One region of the Hoyosella subflava DQS3-9A1 genome, then DNA from elsewhere that is predicted to be linked to it. Evidence: riboswitches for the same ligand, from Rfam matches in the RefSeq annotation. Region 1 holds a riboswitch; the other holds the start of a gene.
What was found. A riboswitch is a leader RNA that binds a small molecule or an ion and turns the genes downstream of it on or off. The one in region 1 is predicted to bind cyclic di-AMP.
Positions count from the first base shown of each region.

Region 2: another riboswitch for cyclic di-AMP. It lies ahead of AS9A_RS04045 (transglycosylase family protein); the one in region 1 lies ahead of AS9A_RS06245 (C40 family peptidase).

Region 1 is NC_015564.1:1,331,162-1,340,073, reverse strand. Features, by position in the region: gene AS9A_RS06260 (glycosyltransferase family 4 protein) at 1-1,099, opposite strand, end outside; gene AS9A_RS06255 (hypothetical protein) at 1,161-2,495, opposite strand; gene AS9A_RS06250 (NlpC/P60 family protein) at 2,505-3,560, opposite strand; gene AS9A_RS06245 (C40 family peptidase) at 3,824-4,420, opposite strand; cyclic di-AMP (ydaO/yuaA leader) riboswitch at 4,437-4,601, opposite strand; gene AS9A_RS06240 (DEDD exonuclease domain-containing protein) at 5,200-6,966, shown strand; gene AS9A_RS06235 (Lrp/AsnC family transcriptional regulator) at 7,010-7,285, shown strand; gene trpD (anthranilate phosphoribosyltransferase) at 7,288-8,343, opposite strand; gene AS9A_RS06225 (hypothetical protein) at 8,403-8,861, opposite strand.
Region 2 is NC_015564.1:857,085-865,996, reverse strand. Features, by position in the region: gene AS9A_RS04065 (cold-shock protein) at 1-90, opposite strand, end outside; gene AS9A_RS23780 (hypothetical protein) at 289-549, shown strand; gene AS9A_RS04060 (YccF domain-containing protein) at 553-990, shown strand; gene moaA (GTP 3',8-cyclase MoaA) at 1,046-2,155, shown strand; gene AS9A_RS04050 (MoaD/ThiS family protein) at 2,158-2,406, shown strand; cyclic di-AMP (ydaO/yuaA leader) riboswitch at 2,680-2,875, shown strand; gene AS9A_RS04045 (transglycosylase family protein) at 2,886-3,437, shown strand; gene AS9A_RS04040 (DUF2277 domain-containing protein) at 3,589-3,855, shown strand; gene AS9A_RS04035 (zinc-binding metallopeptidase family protein) at 3,871-4,878, shown strand; gene AS9A_RS04030 (STAS domain-containing protein) at 5,070-5,465, shown strand; gene AS9A_RS04025 (DICT sensory domain-containing protein) at 5,485-6,678, opposite strand; gene AS9A_RS04020 (molybdenum cofactor biosynthesis protein MoaE) at 6,720-7,196, opposite strand; gene AS9A_RS04015 (MogA/MoaB family molybdenum cofactor biosynthesis protein) at 7,186-7,659, opposite strand; gene moaC (cyclic pyranopterin monophosphate synthase MoaC) at 7,656-8,153, opposite strand; gene AS9A_RS04005 (hypothetical protein) at 8,169-8,354, opposite strand; gene AS9A_RS04000 (helicase-associated domain-containing protein) at 8,436-8,912, shown strand, end outside.

The sequences.
Region 1 (8,912 bases):
CCATCGTGGCCCACTGCCAGTTTTCGGTGACCCACTTCCGGCCTTGTGCGCCCATGGCGGTCGAGTTATCGAGGTCGCTGAGCAGATCCGCAATCCTATCGATGATGTCCGGGACTGACCGGCCATCCACGACGTAGCCGGTCTCGCCTTCTCGCACAGTCTCGGGAGCCCCACCTGATTGCCCTGCGATGACCGGCACTCCGGTGGCTGAGGCCTCGAGAAAGACGATTCCCAGCCCTTCGACATCGAGTCCGGCTCCACGGGTACGACACGGCATCGCGAAAACATCGGCGATCGTATGGTGCGCGGCAAGTTCACTCGAGGGGACAGACCCGGTAAACACAACGTCATCCTCGACACCGCATTCGCGCGCTAGCGTCCTCAAATTTTCGGCGTAGGGTCCGCCGCCAACGATGACCAGAGCGGCGCCATCCACGCGACTGCGAATCCCTGGCAATGCCCGTATGAGCATGTCCTGGCCCTTTCGCGGTACCAGGCGCGAGAGGCATACCACCACCGGGCGGTTGCCCAATCGGTAGCGTGCGCGCAGTTCACTGCGTGCACCGCTGTCGGGCTTGAACTTCTCAGTATCGACACCCGGGGGCACGTGCTCTAACGCCGAGTTGGGCCCGAACGCCGCCCCAAACCTTCCGCGGGTGTATTTGCTGACATACGTGACGACATCGGTCTGCTCCCCGATCACGCGAAGGGCTTGTCGAGCGGCGGGAATCATGGACCACCCAACCTCGTGTCCGTGGGTGCTAGCAATGATTGTCTCCGCACCCGCCGAACGCAGCAACGGCCCCATCAGAGCGAGCGGTGCGGCTGCACCGAACCAGATACCAGAGCACGCATGATGCCTCATGATCTCTTTAGCGCGCTGCACGACATTCGGAGTTGGCAGCATGAGCGTAGTGGGATGCCGCACCACCTCAAATGATTGTTGCGCATCGAACCGCGTATGGCTGTCACCCCGCCAGCGCGGGGCATACACGACGAGTTGCTCCGGCGGCAGCATTTCGGCGAGGGTGTGCACGTAGGACTGGATCCCTCCGGGCCGCGGAGGAAAATCGTTGGTCACCAGCAGGGTGCGACGCATAGCTCTACCGTATTGGTTCCCCGCGCAACGCGACTCGGCACACGCGGCATCGTTACGCTTGTCACGCGAATTCACGTTCGAGCCATGCACCCCACTCACGGACCGTTTCGGCGAGACCACGGCCAGTTGTTTCACGCATGCGGTCCTCGAGGACCGCAGGTCCAGCCCCCGGAGCAGCAAGAGCGTAATAGACCCGCGGTAACTCCGCTTCGCCAAATGTCTCAGCGAGGTAAACGGAGAACGTCCACGCAAGTTCGTACGCAAGCGCGGAGGTTTCCCCGCCTGCCTGGAAGTGATCATCACGCGGCAGCGTATCCGGTGGGCCAAATTGCCGGACCAAAGCGCGCACCATCGACGCCCCCTCGTGAAGGGTGACTCCTGCAGTCGCGCGGCCAGCGTACTCAGCTGTCCCTTCAAGCAGCCACAATGGACTCGACTGGCCAGTTTTCGGGCGCGTCACCACATGAGATAGCTCATGCCGCAGCACAACCGCCCGCGCCTCGTCAGGGAGAGTCCGCATGACGGGGGCGGAGAGTACGATCCGCTGACCCGTTGCCGCACCACTGCTGTCGCGTTCTGGGTCTGCGATGGCAACTGCCGCCGCTGAGGCATTGTCATGAGCGCCCCCTGTCAGCGCGGAGAACTCTTCTTCGGTTTGGCTGACGAAAACGACTACTCGCCCCTCCCACTCCGATCGCCAGAAGCGGTCCACGTCCTCAAGAGCCTCTTCGAGTTCCGCGACCGTGTCAGATACGACATCTTGGTCACCTGGATGGCCCAGCACCAGTGACTCAGCACCCTGCCACGTCACAGTCTCAGTTATCACCGGGCCGAAGTCCCACGGGCCCCGCCAAGTTCGCGCGTCGGTTGTGACGTCGCTGTCGCTTACCAGCAGCCACTCATCACCCACACGAGCGACGATGAGGCCCACGGGCAGACTCGTTGCAGCGTGATCAGCCGTCAGCTGATAGACAAGCTGCAGAGACGGCGCCCACACGTCTCTTGCGTCGATGCGGTCCGCGATCTCCGCGGGAACAAAGATCTCCGGTGCGGAGGTTAGTTCGTAACGCCACTCACGTAGCGGGACGTCGTCAAGATGCACAGCCTTTCGCCGCTCCGATTCCACAAAATCCGGGTCTGCGTCCGGATGGAACAGACGGGTCAGGGCCTCCGGGTCACCGGTGCGCTGAGCATCAGCCCACTCTGCCAGCAGTGCATTGAGACCTTCGGTCCGGATGGCCTCGTAGCTGTTACCCGGAGTTGCTGCCGGGGGCGCTGTCGACTCCGGCGGCGCTGATGTGCTGTCCTCAGGACCGATCGTCCCACACGAAACGAGCGGCAGGGTCACCGTGATGGCCACGGCAGTCGCGGCGCAGCGCCAGCGCGTGAACCACATATGGACAGGCTAGTAGCGCCGGATCGAGTGCACTGGTGCTGAATTGACCGCGTCGACTTTGACAGGAACACCGAATGTCGATGCGTGGACGATCTGTCCGTTACCGATATAGAGGCCCACGTGGGAAGCATCGCGGTAGTAGATGACAACATCACCCGGCTGAATATCGCGCGGCGACACAGGCATCCCACCCTGTGCTTGCATCTGGCTGGTTCGCGGAATTGAACGGCCCGATTGATTGTGAGCCCACATCACGAGCCCTGAACAGTCGAATTGGTCGGGTCCCGTCGCCCCCCACACGTACGGTGCGCCGAGCCGAGTCAGAGCGGCACGTGCGATATCAACTCCAGTGCCCGAACCGCGGAGCGAACCTGGGTCGAACCCAGGAGGTACGGTCACGCCGGCCCACTGCTGGCGCTCCTCCGCGCTCAGCGTTTCGTAGAGTTCCTTGATCTGCTCGATCTGCGCTTGCAGGGCGGACTGCCGACTGGCAAGCAGTTCGTGCTGGACCCGTGCGTCCCCAGTGAGTGCGCGGAACTGGGCAGCGGCTTCGCGTGCATCCTGCTCGGCACCCTCATATGTGGCCCGGGCTGATTCGAAGTCTTTAATTCGTTCGAGGGTGTCGCGCGAGATGATCTCGAACGCCGACATCTGTGTGATCAGGTCCTGCGGCGAGTCACTGGTGAGCAAGGCGAACAGCGAGTCGAACCGGATACCTTGGTAATTCGCGAACGCGAATTTGTCCACGATCTCCTGGAGCGCATCGATCTGCTGACGGGCGTCGTCCATCAGCCGGGCACTGTCCTGCTGGCGCCCCTCCGCATCCGCTAACTGCCCCTGCAGGTCCTCCAACCGGATCTGCGCAGTCAGAACCTCGTCGTTGGCGCGTGTTGCCTCGCGACTGAGCGAGGACAAGCGCTCTAGCGCTTCTGTCGCATCCGTGATCACGGGATCCGCGGAAAGGCGCGGCGCATGTACAAGACTTACGGCAACGATCAGCAGGGTCGCCACCATCGCGAGCCAGACACGGGTCGCTGCTCGGCCCTCATAAGCCGCCACACTCACCTCAACTCTTCACCCATCGGAATCTTGCTGACCCTGGGTGGCGGATGGCGCACCGTACTGACAGCACCGCCCATCAGACCGGAGGTTACCGGAGAGTCAGGCCAAAGATCTCGATCAGATTACGGAACTAGCAACCAACTGTCCACTTGAGACCGTTTTCCGCTAACACGCCGTAAAACACGATGTGGGGCGGGACCATTCGCATGGTTCCGCCCCACATCACTGTGCAGCGCCTAATGGTCGCTGCAACTAGTCGCTAGCTGTCATGCATAGCGGCGTGCGCTGTGGAACGGAAGCGATCCAAGCGCGTCGACCTTGACCGGCTGTGATGAGTTCAGCGCGTGGACGATCTGGCCGTTGCCGATGTAAATGCCGGCGTGTGAAGCGCCGCCGTAGAAGAGAACGACGTCACCGCGGCGCAGGTCGTTGTATCCCACAGGGATGCCGCCACCGGCTTGTGCCTGGCTCGTACGTGGCACGTTCAGGCCAGCCTGCTGGTGCGCCCAGTACACGAGGCCGGAGCAATCGAAAGCGTTAGGTCCTGCTGCACCCCAGACGTAAGGCGAACCCACCTTGGTCAGCGCGCCGTCGGCAACCCGGTCACCGTTGGAGAAAGGTGCGGCAACGTCACCAATGCTGCCAGTGTTCAGCTCAGGAATCTGGACCCCTGGAACCTGCGGCATCTGTGGCACGTCAAAAGTGGTCGGAATCGCAAGGTTGTCAGGAACGTCGAACGTGCCGATTCCCGGAATGGTCACCGGAGCTGCCATTGCGGGTGCAGCCGGGATAGCGATCGCAGCGGCCGCAATCCCAGCAGCGACGGCAGTGCGAACAGTCCGCTTAAGCGACTTCGTGGCCATATTGAGTAAGTCTCCTGTTTCTTCCATCGACCGCCGACCGAGTTAGCTGACGGGTTCGGGCCTGGAAGACGGCCCTACCCACATCCGGTGTCAAGTCCGGCGCGGGATTCACCCCAGTGGAAACGTGGTTCCCCGGTTCAGTGCTCGCTTCGTGCGGGCACTGATTAGGCGGCTGACCTTCGGCGCCATCCCGGTCGGGTCGGCAGGACTCCGCAAGGTCTCGAAAAGATTACGAAACAGGATCGGATCAGTCCATGCCCTCGTCTATTGGGCGATCCTTGTGGTAGAAGTCACACGCTGCTAACGTAACGGACTCACCGTCGCGGTACGACTACAAAAGTGCAGCTCAGGGTCCTTCGTTCAGGGGACACCGCACCCAAGCCCACCATTCGGGCGTGTCTGCAGGCTCAGCCAGGCCGCGGGAGCAGTTACATCGGGACACCCCCGGCGAAGACTCGGTTTGATCAGCACATCCGTCCAGGTAGACAAAATATTTGATGGTGGCGCCATTCTGCTGCGCACGCCTCACGAACCGCAATACACGGGGTGCAAGGATCACACAAAAAGAAAATTGTGACCCTTCTCTCACTTCTTGCCTGAGTGCTTGCTGAGTGCTTGCTGCGTCCGACATGCGAAGTTTCGTACCCGATGGCGCACTCGGACGATTCGGGCACGTGTCCCGCTCTGCTGTGCACTACGACGCGCATTCCAGTGCCTGTACCGGCGCGTTCTTCTACGCGTTGACTCGAATTGTCAGGGGTGACAATTAATCTGACCGCGTGAGTCCGGTTTCCACCTTCGCGCCAAGTCGCCAGAGCCCCGCCTCGATCGCATCCGGCGACGGCGGAACGCAGCTGAGTTTTGAAGAACTTGGAACGACGTTGCGTGACATCACCTTCGTCGTCGTGGATCTCGAGACTACTGGCGGCAGCTCCGACAGTGACCGGATAACGGAAATCGGTGCAGTCAAAATTCAGGGCGGCGAGGTGCTTGGCGAGTTCGCGACGCTGGTCAATCCGGAGCGGGACATTCCGCCCTACGTCGTCCAGATAACTGGCATCACGTCCGCGATGATCTACCAAGCGCCGACGATCCGCGAGGTGATGCCCGGCTTTCTTGAGTTCGCGCGGGGCACCGTCCTGGTTGCTCACAACGCCGGTTTCGACATGAGCTTCCTCAAGGCGGCTGCGCAGCGCTGTGACCTAGCCTGGTCGTTCCCTCGACCTGTATGCACTGTCAAACTCGCCCGGAGGATCCTGTCCAAAGACGAGGCGCCATCCGTCAAACTCTCTGCGCTGGCCGACCTGTTTCGCGTTCCACACCGTCCCACTCACAGGGCCCTCGACGACGCCCGGGCGACAGTAGACGTTCTGCACGCTCTATTCGAGCGGGTCGGTAATAAAGGGATCCATAGCCTTGGGGAACTGACGGAGTACTACCCATCAGTCCCCTCAGTTGTGCGCGAGAAACGCGACCTTGCCCGCCACCTCCCGGAAACGCCAGGCGTCTATATCTTCCGCGGACCGTCGAACGAAGCGCTCTATGTCGGAACCGCCACCAACCTTCGCGCTCGGGTTCGGTCCTACTTCACTGGGTCGGAGCAGCGGACCCGCATGCGGGAAATGGTGGCACTCGCGGAAGGCGTCGATCACGTCGCCTGTTCCATCCCCCTTGAAGCCGGGGTACGCGAGTTGCGGTTACTTGCCGCTCACGCGCCTCCATATAACCGGAAGTCGAAGTGGCCGCAGCGCGCGTGGTGGGTCACGCTGACGGACGAGCCATTCCCGCGACTATCCGTGACGCGGACGCCACATTCCCAATCGGTCGGCCCGTTCCCGAACCGAGGTACCGCGACAGATGCGGCACACACTCTCGCGGAGAGTGCGGGCCTGCGAACCTGCACTCGTCGACTTACGGAACGTGATCTTCACGGCTCGCACTGTCCCCCCGCCCCCGTCGGCGGCTGCCCAGCAGCCAGGGATGGTCTGCTCGCTGCCACCGCATACCGCGCCACCGCACTTCGGGTTGCGGAAGTGCTCGCAGGGATGCGTGATGACCCCCTCACTGAACTGCAGAACAGGATTGCCCAGCTCGCTGTTGATGAGAAGTTCGAAACCGCTGCCCGGCTACGTGACAGGGCCGCACACTTAGGGCTTGCGTTGCACCGCAGTCATCGTATGTCGGCCCTTACCTCGATCGAGGAGATCGTGGCGGGGCGGCCCGATGGTCGCGGCGGCTGGGAGCTCGCGATCATCCGCCATGGACGTCTCGCGGCGGCAGGCCGTGCGCCCCGCGGCTCGTCACCGTTACAGCTAGTCGACTTGTTGACGCACACCGCGGAAACCGTGCTGCCTGACGGAACACCACTAAGCGGCACGCATCCTGAAGAGGTGGGACTGCTCATTAAGTGGCTGAGCGAGCCTGGCGCGCGAATTGTGCGGACAACGCACGGCTACTGCGAGCCCGCCCACGGTGCGGGCAAGCATCTCGCGTGGTGCAAGCGGGCCCGATCGAGTGCCCGCGAGGCCCACTCACTCATCGGTTAACCCATGCGGGCCCGAGCACCACGCTGAGCGATACAGTCAGCGGATGATCACCGTCATCGTTCACATCCACGCCGATGCTCATAGCATCCCGGAGACCGCCCAGGAAGTTGCCGACCTACCAGGCGTGACCGAGGTATATTCATGCGCCGGCGACATCGACCTAATCGCGATCATCCGTGTGCGCAGTCACGAAGACATCGCGCATGTTGTCACCGAACGGATCGCCAAAGTTGCGGGAGTACGAACGACCCGCACGCACATTGCATTCAAGTCTTACGCGCGTGCTGATGTCGAGGCCGGCTTTTCGATCGGAGAATAAACCTACCCGGTGATCCGGTGCGTGAGTTCCGCCCAGCGCGCGAGCAAATCCGCTGCGGCCCCTGTATCGATCGCGCTCGCTGCCTGCTCTACGCCTGAAGCGATCGCGTCCGTGAGTTCCTTGTCGCCGACTCCCCTGAACGCAGCTATCGCCGCTGCTGAGTTGAGGATCACGGCATCACGTACAGGCCCTTGCTCCCCAGCGAGAACCGATCGGGCAATCTGCGCGTTCTCCTCGGCGTCGCCGCCCTTCAACGCCCCCGGGTCCGAGTAAGGAATACCCACGGACCGTGGATCGAAGGTGGTCGTCGTCACCGCGCCATCCGCTACTGCGTGCACTGTGGTGGTTGTGCTGGTGGTGATTTCGTCGAGCCCATCGTCGCCGCGCACAACGAGCGCGGAATGTCCCCTATTGGCGAACACCTGGGCCACCACGGGAGCGAGCGACGGGAAAGCACAGCCAACGAGGCCCGCACGAGGGCGCGCAGGATTCGTCAGCGGCCCCAGAACGTTGAACGCCGTCGGGATACCGATTTCTTTCCGCGGAGCAGCGGCAAACCGCAAAGCCGGGTGGAAGACGGGTGCGAAGCAGAACCCGATCCCTACTTCATCCACGCAACGCGCAACCGCTTCTGGCCCGAGGTCGATCCGCACGCCGAGAGCCTCAAGTACGTCCGCTCCACCGCTGCGCGACGATGCCGCCCGGTTCCCGTGCTTGACTACCCGTACCCCGGCCGCGGCGACCACGATCGAGGACATTGTCGAGATGTTCACGGTATGAGAACGATCACCGCCGGTGCCCACTACGTCGACGGCCTCGGGACTCACCGGGACCGAGCGTGCATGTGACAGCATCACATCAGCGAGGCCACCGAGTTCCTCGGCCGTAGGGCCCTTCATCTTGAGGGCGACACCGAATGCCGCAATCTGCGCCGGAGTCGCTTCGTCCGACATGATCTCGTTCATTGCCCAGCCTGTGGCGGCCGAGGAAAGATCCTGCCCCTCGGTTAGCGCCCCGAGAACTAGCGGCCAGCTGAACTGAGCATCACCAGACGTCACAACGAAGCCTCTCTTGCCGATCAATTTCAGAGTCCAGCCGATCCTAGTACCCAGCGCCGCTACTCATGGAGCGGCTGGAGGGCGTCCCATCCGTAGCACTGTCCACCGAGGCGCGACGCAAGACTCGCCATCCTGGAAGCTTCTTGCGCGCACGAGAGGGCCGACAGCTTCTGCACACGCTGCAGCACGATCAATTCATCGCCATCTTCGGGGGCAGGCCTCGACGGTGACAGGTAAGGCGCTGCGACCGCCACTGAATATCCATCAATCGCGGCAATCTGAGCCGCCTGCTGGGCGTTCCCGCGGAAAGCCAGATGATGGCGAAGAACCGCCGCGTCCGTCGCACGCCACACCGGATGCGTCGAGCTCGCCCTGGCCAGTACGCCACTGCACGACTCGGAGGGGTTAAAAGCTTCCGCGACAACCACAAGATCCGCTCGCCCTGGCTCTAGTTCCTCCGTGGTCCTACGCGCCGTCAGCCAGTTGCGTAACCGAGCACTGCGCATCCACTGCCACATAGTGCATCTCCTGTCCGCGTCCGGCCGTCACCCGTCGGCACGTGCCGCCTT
Region 2 (8,912 bases), 470 kb from region 1:
GGATCGCACATGTACGTCCTCGCCGTCGTCCTGCGAGAGAAAGCCGAAACCCTTCTCCGCGTCGTACCACTTGACCTTGCCGGTAGGCACCCTCGTCACCCGCTCATCACTAGCTACTTCGTCAGCGCGTGCATGGGTATGCACGCACGAACGCACCCTGCGCACTGCAGGATGCGTCTCGCCTATATCCTAGCGCCTCCGCCGCACCTGCCGCATTCGTGTAATCAGGTGCACACTCTTGCACTCCGGGTAGGTCATCATCGGCAGCACAGCGGTACCGTTGTTGCTGTGGCTCAGGAATCTGCAGTGACCTCTACACGGTCCGCGCGTCGGCAAGAACCCTCTTCACGCGCGGAGACAGTGGCGCTATGGGTCGGGATGGCGCTGTTCATTATCGGCGTCATCGCGCTCACTTCCATCTTTGCCATCCACATCGCGGGCGGCGCCCCGATCACAGCGCTGTACGTCATCAGTCTTCTGTGTCCGCTCGGACTCACCGTGGCGTTCTTCACCACCGTGCTGACCGGCGGGCGCAGGCGGGTGAAATAGATGCTGCGCATCCTTCTCAACATCATCTGGCTGATGTTCGGGGGCATCTGGCTCGCCCTGGGCTACATGCTCGCCGGAATCATCTGTCTCATTCTCATCATTACGATCCCTTTCGGCATCGCCGCGTTCCGGATCGCCATCTACGCACTGTGGCCGTTCGGCAGCCGGGTGATCAACAAGCCCACCTCGGGCTTGCCGAGCTTCGTGGGGAACATCATTTGGCTGATCGTGGCGGGCGTCTGGCTCGCACTCGGTCACATCGTGACCGCTTTCCTGCAGGCGATAACAATCATCGGGATCCCCCTCGCAATCGGCAATCTAAAAATGATCCCGATTTCGTTGATGCCGCTCGGGAAACAGATCGTTCCGACTGATCAGCCCACATTCCCGTATCCGGGCAGCCCTGGCCCCTACCAGGCACAGCACCACTATCCACGGTGATCAGGCAGTTAGGCCGCTCTGCATAATCCGGCCAGAATAGGTACGCTGGCGTGATATGTCAGCAGTAGGGCTTGGAATTCCCTCGGTGGCTCGGGAAGAAAGCCGGGCTGCCCAACTCGGCCTGGGCAGCGACCTGGGACCAGCACCTACCGCGGGGCCGCTCATCGACTCGTTCGGTCGGGTAGCGCGGGACTTGCGAGTATCGCTAACAGACCGCTGCAACCTTCGCTGCACGTATTGCATGCCGGCCGAGGGGCTCGACTGGATGCCCAGCGAGGACATGCTGAGCGTCAGCGAGCTGCAACGCCTCATCAGGGTCGCCGTCACCATGCTCGGCGTGCGGGAGATCCGCTTCACGGGCGGCGAGCCACTCTTGTACGCGCGTATCACCGAACTCGTCGCCTACACCGCATCCCTGGCCCCGCGCCCGGACATCTCTCTCACAACCAACGCGCTTGGACTGGCCCGCAAAGCCGCCAGCCTGAAGGCTGCCGGTCTTGACCGGGTGAACGTGTCCCTCGACACCGTCAATTCCCGGAATTTTCACACCCTGACGCGACGCGACCGCCTCTCTGACGTGCTGGCTGGTCTGTCCGCCGCTGCGGAGGCCGGTCTGACACCAGTCAAGGTCAACGCGGTGCTTCAGCCGGGAATCAACGATAAGGACGCCGCCGACCTTTTGCAGTTCTGCCTGGACAACGGATATGAGCTCCGGTTCATCGAGCAGATGCCGCTGGACGCAGGGCACGGGTGGACGCGTGACGGCTGCATCACCGCGGAGCAGATATTGCACTCGCTGTCAGAGCGCTTCACCCTCTCTCCGCACGCCGAGCGGCGCGGCTCGGCCCCCGCGGAGCGATTCCTGGTCGACGGCGGTCCTGCGACGGTCGGCATTATTGCTTCCGTCACGCGGCCTTTCTGCGGCGACTGTGACCGCACCCGCCTTACCGCAGACGGTCAGATTCGCAGCTGCCTGTTCTCCCATGGCGAGACAGACCTGCGGGCACTTCTGCGCGGCGCCGCTGGCGTTCCCGACGGAGCCGAAGGCGATGAAATACTTGCCCAAGCGTGGCGGGAGGCGATGTGGCGCAAACTTCCTGGCCATGCGATCAACGATCCCGGCTTCCTTCAGCCAAGCCGGTCCATGAGTGCGATTGGCGGTTAGGCGTGACGATTACGGTTCGCTACTTCGCGGCAGCAGGCAGGGCCGCGGGCACGCCTGAAGAAACGTGCACAATCGAGCCTGGCTCCACGCTGGCACAACTAATTGCCAATCTTTCTGACCGAAATGCGGAGCTTGCCCGAGTTCTTGGTAAATGCCAGTTTCTCATTAACGAGATGGCTGCAACGGACACCTCCATTGAAATCAGCGAGGGCACCACAGTGGACGTCTTGCCCCCATTTGCAGGGGGATGACGCGCCCCGGCGGGTTAGGTTGTCTCAAATTTTGAGATCTCACCGTCGCCGAATCGGTGAGGCTCGTCACATAACGAACCGATAACGAGATGATATCTTTTCGTACTTTTCATGGTGCTAGCTGGGAATTTGCCCCAGTTTAACGCGTACATTAATCAATTCTTAAAGAATAACGCGCACCACAGAGTGGGGTGACGACGCCGCGATCGCAACGTAGCGTCTACCGCGGCTGAGCAAACCAGCCACCCCGGCACCACGCGCCTAGCTCTGTCCCGTGGTCCGGAACCCGACACTTCGAGGGACAGAGGCGGGGGACCCACCATCCCCTAGGGATACGGAGAAATACGCGACACCACGCGTGTGGCTCCTTGGGGTAAAGCCAAGCGGTACCGATCACGGTGAGGCATGGCCGGACGAACTCTCAGTCCGAACCCGACAGCTTACTTCGCAGGCGCACACACGAGAGGAACCACTTCTTCATGAGCGCACGCCGTAAGACCGCTACCCTCACCAAGACCATGCTTATCGGTGCCGCACTGACCGCAGGAAGCGTCGCTCTCGCCGCTCCCGCGAACGCCGCTCCCGACTCCGACTGGGACCGCCTCGCACAGTGTGAGTCCGGCGGCAACTGGGCCATCAACACGGGCAACGGATACCACGGTGGCCTGCAGTTCTCGCAGAGCACCTGGCAGGCGTATGGCGGCGGTGAATTCGCTCCGCGCGCCGACCTCGCCACCCGCGAGCAGCAGATCTACGTTGCCGAGAAGACCCTCCGCGGTCAGGGATGGGGCGCATGGCCGTCATGCTCGAGCCGTCTTGGCCTGAGCAGCGCCCCAACGGATCGCCCGCACCCCAGCCGCGCACCGCAGAACATCGCCGCACCCGCACAGGGCTCGAGCGCGCCTGCGGCCGCACCGATCAATGACCTGCAGTCCTTCGTGAGCGCTGACGCCCTCGGGATGATCGCCGACGCCAAGGCTGCCGGGCTCCCTATCTCCCCGGAGATCGAGGCCTGGGCAAACGGCCTCTGATCCTCAGGGGTCACATACCAATTGAATAGCTGTCCCGGTGGCACCTCCCTCCCCCCTTCGGTGTCACTGGGGCTGTGTGAAACCCCGCACCACTCCCCCCTCGGTGCGGGGTTCACGCGTCCTCGCTGCAGAATCCCCGTACCGTTGGAGTATGTGCCGAAATATCACCGTGCTGCGCGGGCTCGAACCCCCAGCGACACAGGAGGAGATCCAGGCCGCGGCAGTCCAGTACGTCCGCAAAGTGGCAGGTATTTCCAAAGTGTCGGACACCACCCGAGAAGCGTTCGACGCGGCTGTCGCGGATGTCGCAGCAGCGACGACGCGCCTGCTGGAACAGCTCCCCGCCCGCAAGCAGCCCCCGCCTACAGTGCCACCGTTGCGGCGGCCAGAGGTCATCGCACGACTGCACCAAGGGTGAGCGGGCGCCTGTCACATGCGTGACTTCCTCTGCCGCACCTGCGGCCAGCGGCTGACGTTCGAGAACACCCAGTGTCTGCGCTGCCGCAGCTACCTCGGCCTCCATCTGCCGAGCCGCTCCTTGGTAACCCTCGAAGAGTCCGGTGCCACACGGATTAAGGATGCCGAGTGGGTTCGTTGCGCTAATCGCAAACTCGCGCATTGCAACTGGCTGGTGCCTGCAAACTCAGCGTCACCGCTGTGCGCGTCGTGCGCCCTGACACGAACCCGGCCCAACGAAGAGGACCCCCTATTTCGGGAGTTCGCGAATGCGGAGACCGCGAAGCGGCGGGTGATACTCGAGCTTGACGAGCTGGGACTGCCACTCGCTGACCGCGATGAAGATCCCCAGCGTGGACTCGGCTTCGACTTGCTCTCCAGCGTCGGCGAAAAGGTCATCACTGGGCACGCAAGCGGGCTGATCACGCTGGATCTGGCCGAAGGTGACGATCTGCACCGTGAACGACTGCGCGTCGAGATGGATGAGCCATACCGGACCCTCGTGGGCCATTTCCGGCACGAAATCGGCCACTACTACCAGATGGTGCTGATCAACACGACGGACCGTCACGCGACGTACGAGGCACTTTTCGGTGACATTAATGCTGACTATCAAGCAGCGCTGAACCGCCACTACCGTGATGGCCCCCCAGACGGCTGGTCTGCGAACTACGTTTCGTCCTACGCGACGATGCATCCGGCGGAAGACTGGGCCGAGACGTTCGCCCATTACCTGCATATCCGAGACGCCCTGGACACCGCCGCCGCGTTCGGATTCGCGCCATCCGGTGCGTCGCTGACCAATGATCTGAGCGGCGACGCTGGCTTCAACCGGATCATCGACTGGTGGTTGCCACTAGCGTGGGCGCTCAACCAGGTCAATAGATCGATGGGTCACTCGGATCTGTACCCGTTCGTGCTGCGAGGGCCGGTTCTGAAGAAGATGCGTTTTATTCACCAACTAGTTCAGCGACCGCACTACTAGAGCCTTGCCTTACTGGACGTCGGCACGACCTCCAGCGATGACGTTACCGCCCTGAGTCCATTTAGTTATCGATTCGTGATTTTTCGTGTTATTTCCCCGTTACCTTCGCCGACCATTGTTAGGGGCGTGCACAGCAGGACCCCGCCGGGTAACCCGCCCGCGATCACGCCGCACGAAGGGACCTTTCAGCCATGAACGCTATCGAACCGGTCACGAACGAAGACCTAGACCTGTCGATCGAGCGGCGCGCCGACGAATCGATACTGCTGGAACTCAGCGGCACGCTCGATGCCCTGTCCCTGCCCCGGCTCTTCAATACCTTCGCGCTGATCGGCGGCACCGATCAGCTGTTCATCGATATGCGCCGCATTCATTTCTGCTCTATCTCGGCGGTCCGTGCGCTGACGGAACTGAACCGGCGCTCGGCTTTCCGGAACACGTCAGTCACGGTGATCGCCGGCGAACACTTGAGAGACATGTTCGCGCTGACGAGTCGTCGCAGCCCCATCACTGTGCGTCACGACCTTCCTGAGGCCGCAGAGAGCCCGAACGCCTCTCGTCGGCGGCTCGCGCTGATCGCCCAGTAGCACGAACGCAGTGCGGCGGTCAGTCGAAGCGTTCCAGGACTGCTCGCGCGCACCGCGCCACAACTTCACGGTCGTAGGTCACGATGTAATCGAATTCTCGGTCGCGTTCTGCGCCATCACGGTGCAGGTCCAGCGCACTCAGCACGCAGGCGAAGTGGGGCGAGAGTACGATCACGTTCCACTCGTCGACGAGTGGATCATTCGGATCGAGTGGGGCGCGGTGCACTCCGTGCTCCGCGAAGAGTCCCATACCAGCGCCGTAAACCCCCGCGAAGGCGACTCGCCGACCGAGATTCTGCCAGCGTGACGCGGTCTTCGGCGTGAAGTTCGCCGCGTGCTGGAATGTGCCCAGGCATAACGCTTCCGCCCCGATACCTGCGGCCAGCGACTCGAGCCCGATACTCATCTCGATCAGAAGCTGTTTGGCGCTGCGCAGCGGCGTCCTAAATTCCGACACGATTTCGTACGGTGTTCGGCTGGGCGGGTTCGGATCACCGCCAGCCGGAAACGCCAACGGCGCACACGCTTCCGAGTTGAGCTGCGGCAGCGCGGAAACCGGTGGATACAGCTCCCCCATCCCATATGCCGCTCCGATTGCGGCGGCGCGCCGCCGCTGCGTCTCGGAATCCACGCCGTCCGCGATGATGACCGCGCCACGCAGCTCCGCACAGCTGGCTATGCCGTGAACCGCTCGCGAAATATCGGGGTCGGGCCGTCGATGGATGAGGTCCGGGGACAGGATCACGATGTCCGGTTCAAGAAGCGGGAGCAGAGCGAGCGATCGGGGCGTCGAACCAACCGAATCAAGCGCAACGAGACGACCGTCGCTCCGCGCAGCGGTCACAGCTCGTAACGCTTGAGCGGGGTGGGCACTGAACGCGTCGTGCGTAATCGTGACGACCTGGTGCGCTGTGGGGGGCAGCGCAGTGGCTGGCGGCGCATCGAGGTCAATGGTGAACAGCACCGGGACTTCAGTGGCCACTAGCCCCGTCGACAGCTTGATCGTGTCGAGAGCTTTAGTTTCCTGCATAGACCGCGCCGCTTCGCGTAGGGCACGAGGCGCGGCGAGCGTGCTCCCGGCGGGTCCGCGCAACTGAACATCGACTGCCGTCAGCACACCGTCGTACAGCCTGCGGATAGGGGCGTACACCACCTCGACTGGGATGCCGCTAGTTTCAGACTCTGCTGCACCAGAAGGCGCGCTGACAAACACAATTCACTGTGGCAAGAAAGCTTCAGCGGCACAAGCCTGGGTTACGCGCAGCCGACCCATTCGTCGGTGCCGTCGGGAAACTCTTGGCGCTTCCACACCGGGAGTTGCGCTTTGATCTGCTCAACGAGTTCCGCGCACGTCGAAAACGCCTCGGCCCGGTGGTCGGCCGCGACGGCGCACACCAGTGCAGCATCACCGATCTCGAGTGGGCCGACACGATGGCTGACGGCAATGGCGCGCACTCCCCGCGCGTTCGCCGCGACATCCGCGGCAACCTGTTCCACCACCGCACCTGCGGTGGGATGGGCGGAGTATTCGAGACGTGCTACCTCTTTACCACCATCATGGTCGCGCACGACTCCCGCGAAACTCACGACCGCGCCAGCAGCAGAGTCAGCAACGAGCGCCTCATGTTCGGTGACGTCGAGACGCGCCTCAGTCACCGCCGCCCGGCGAACGTCAGGCGTGTGGTCGAGGGGTCCTTGACGCCCCGAACAGCAATGGTTCTCAGTCGCCATGTCCGCCACCTTTGATCTGGTCGAGCGCGTGCTCAAGGATCCCGTCGAGAACGCAAAGGCCGTCGCTGACACCACCCCGCGAGCCGGGGAGGTTGACGATCAGGGCGTGGCCCGATACGCCAGCGAGGCCCCGCGACAAAATGGCTGTGGGCACCTTGGCGACACCGGCGCGGCGGATCGCCTCCGCAACTCCTGGAATCTCGTAGTCGAGCAACTCCGCAGTCTGCTGGGGCGTGACGTCGTTTGGGGTGAGGCCAGTACCGCCGGTCGTGAGAATGACCCCGCAGCCTTGGGTGAGCGCCGAACGCATTGCCTCACCGACCGCCTCACCATCTGGCACGACAACCGGGTCGTCCACAGCGAAGCCGCGGCCCAGTAGCCACTCCGTGATCACCGGACCCGTGCGATCCGCGTAGACCCCTTCCGCTGCCCGAGTGGACGCAACTATAACGGCGGCTTTCACGGCCGCTCCCACCTTCCCGTTTTGCCGCCCTCTTTGCAGACGACATGCACGTTGTTCATCGTGGCTGCCGGGTCGACGGCCTTCACCATGTCGTGCAGAGTGAGACCGGCGACTGCCACGGCTGTCAGGGCTTCCATTTCAGCCCCGGTACGGCCAGTGGTTTTGATGGACGCGGTGACGTCAATGTATGTATCGCCAAGATCAAACTCGACTGTTACACCAGACAACGGGATGGGGTGGCATAGCGGCACCAGATCAGGGGTTTTCTTCGCAGCCATGATTGCGGCGATGCGCGCCGTCGCAAGCGCATCGCCTTTGGGCAGGCCGTTACTCGCGAGAAGCTCGAGAACTACCGACGTCGTCTCGAATCGGCCCGCGGCGACCGCGCGACGCGCAGTTTCGGACTTCTCACTGATGTCCACCATGCGGGCGGAGCCCCGGCTATCCACATGGGTGAGCCGGGGCTCGCCTTCGGGCGAATTCAGGTCATTCACCGGTACGGCGCACGGTCAGCGATTGACGACCGTGTACGGATGTACGTAGTGAAGCTCATCCGCCGGAAGAGGAAAAGTGGTCTCCCCGAACGGTGAAAGACCGCCTGCGCGGTCCGAGGAGAGCTCAGTAACCGCGTGATCGCCATCAGCGACCGCTGGCCAGCCCGGATCGACATACATGTTTTTCTTCTTATCTGCCACGTGTCCATTTTGACAGCTCGGTTATCGCGCGCGCAGCCGAGGTCGCATTTCGTGTGTCGAAACTCTCTACTCTGGTATGCGATGACATCACCGACTTCACGATCGACCAGGGATTCTGGGTTCAGCGCGTGGCTCGCGGAGCTGAGCGACACGGACCTTGTCGCGCTGCTGACACACCGTCCTGACCTGGCGGTGCCGCCCCCGCTGAACATGTCTGTTCTGTCCGACAGGGTGCGGCTGCGCGCGTCGGTGCAGCGTGCGACGGACGAGGCCGACATGCTCACGTTGTCGGTGATCGAGGCGCTTGCCCTGCTGCGGGCCGCCGATCAGGCGGTTTCCCGCGAGGACCTGCTCGATATGTTCGCAAAACTCTCCAGTCCGGGACTGAGCAGGGAAATCGACACGAGGCTCGACTGGCTGCGTGCACGCGCCATCGTGTGGGGTGACAACGGCCATCACGGCTTACGCCTCATTGACGGTGCTGCAGATGCCGTTCCGTGGCGGATCGGCCGACTGACGACGCTGCCCGGCGTCGCGGCGCTGAAAACAGTTCCCGAC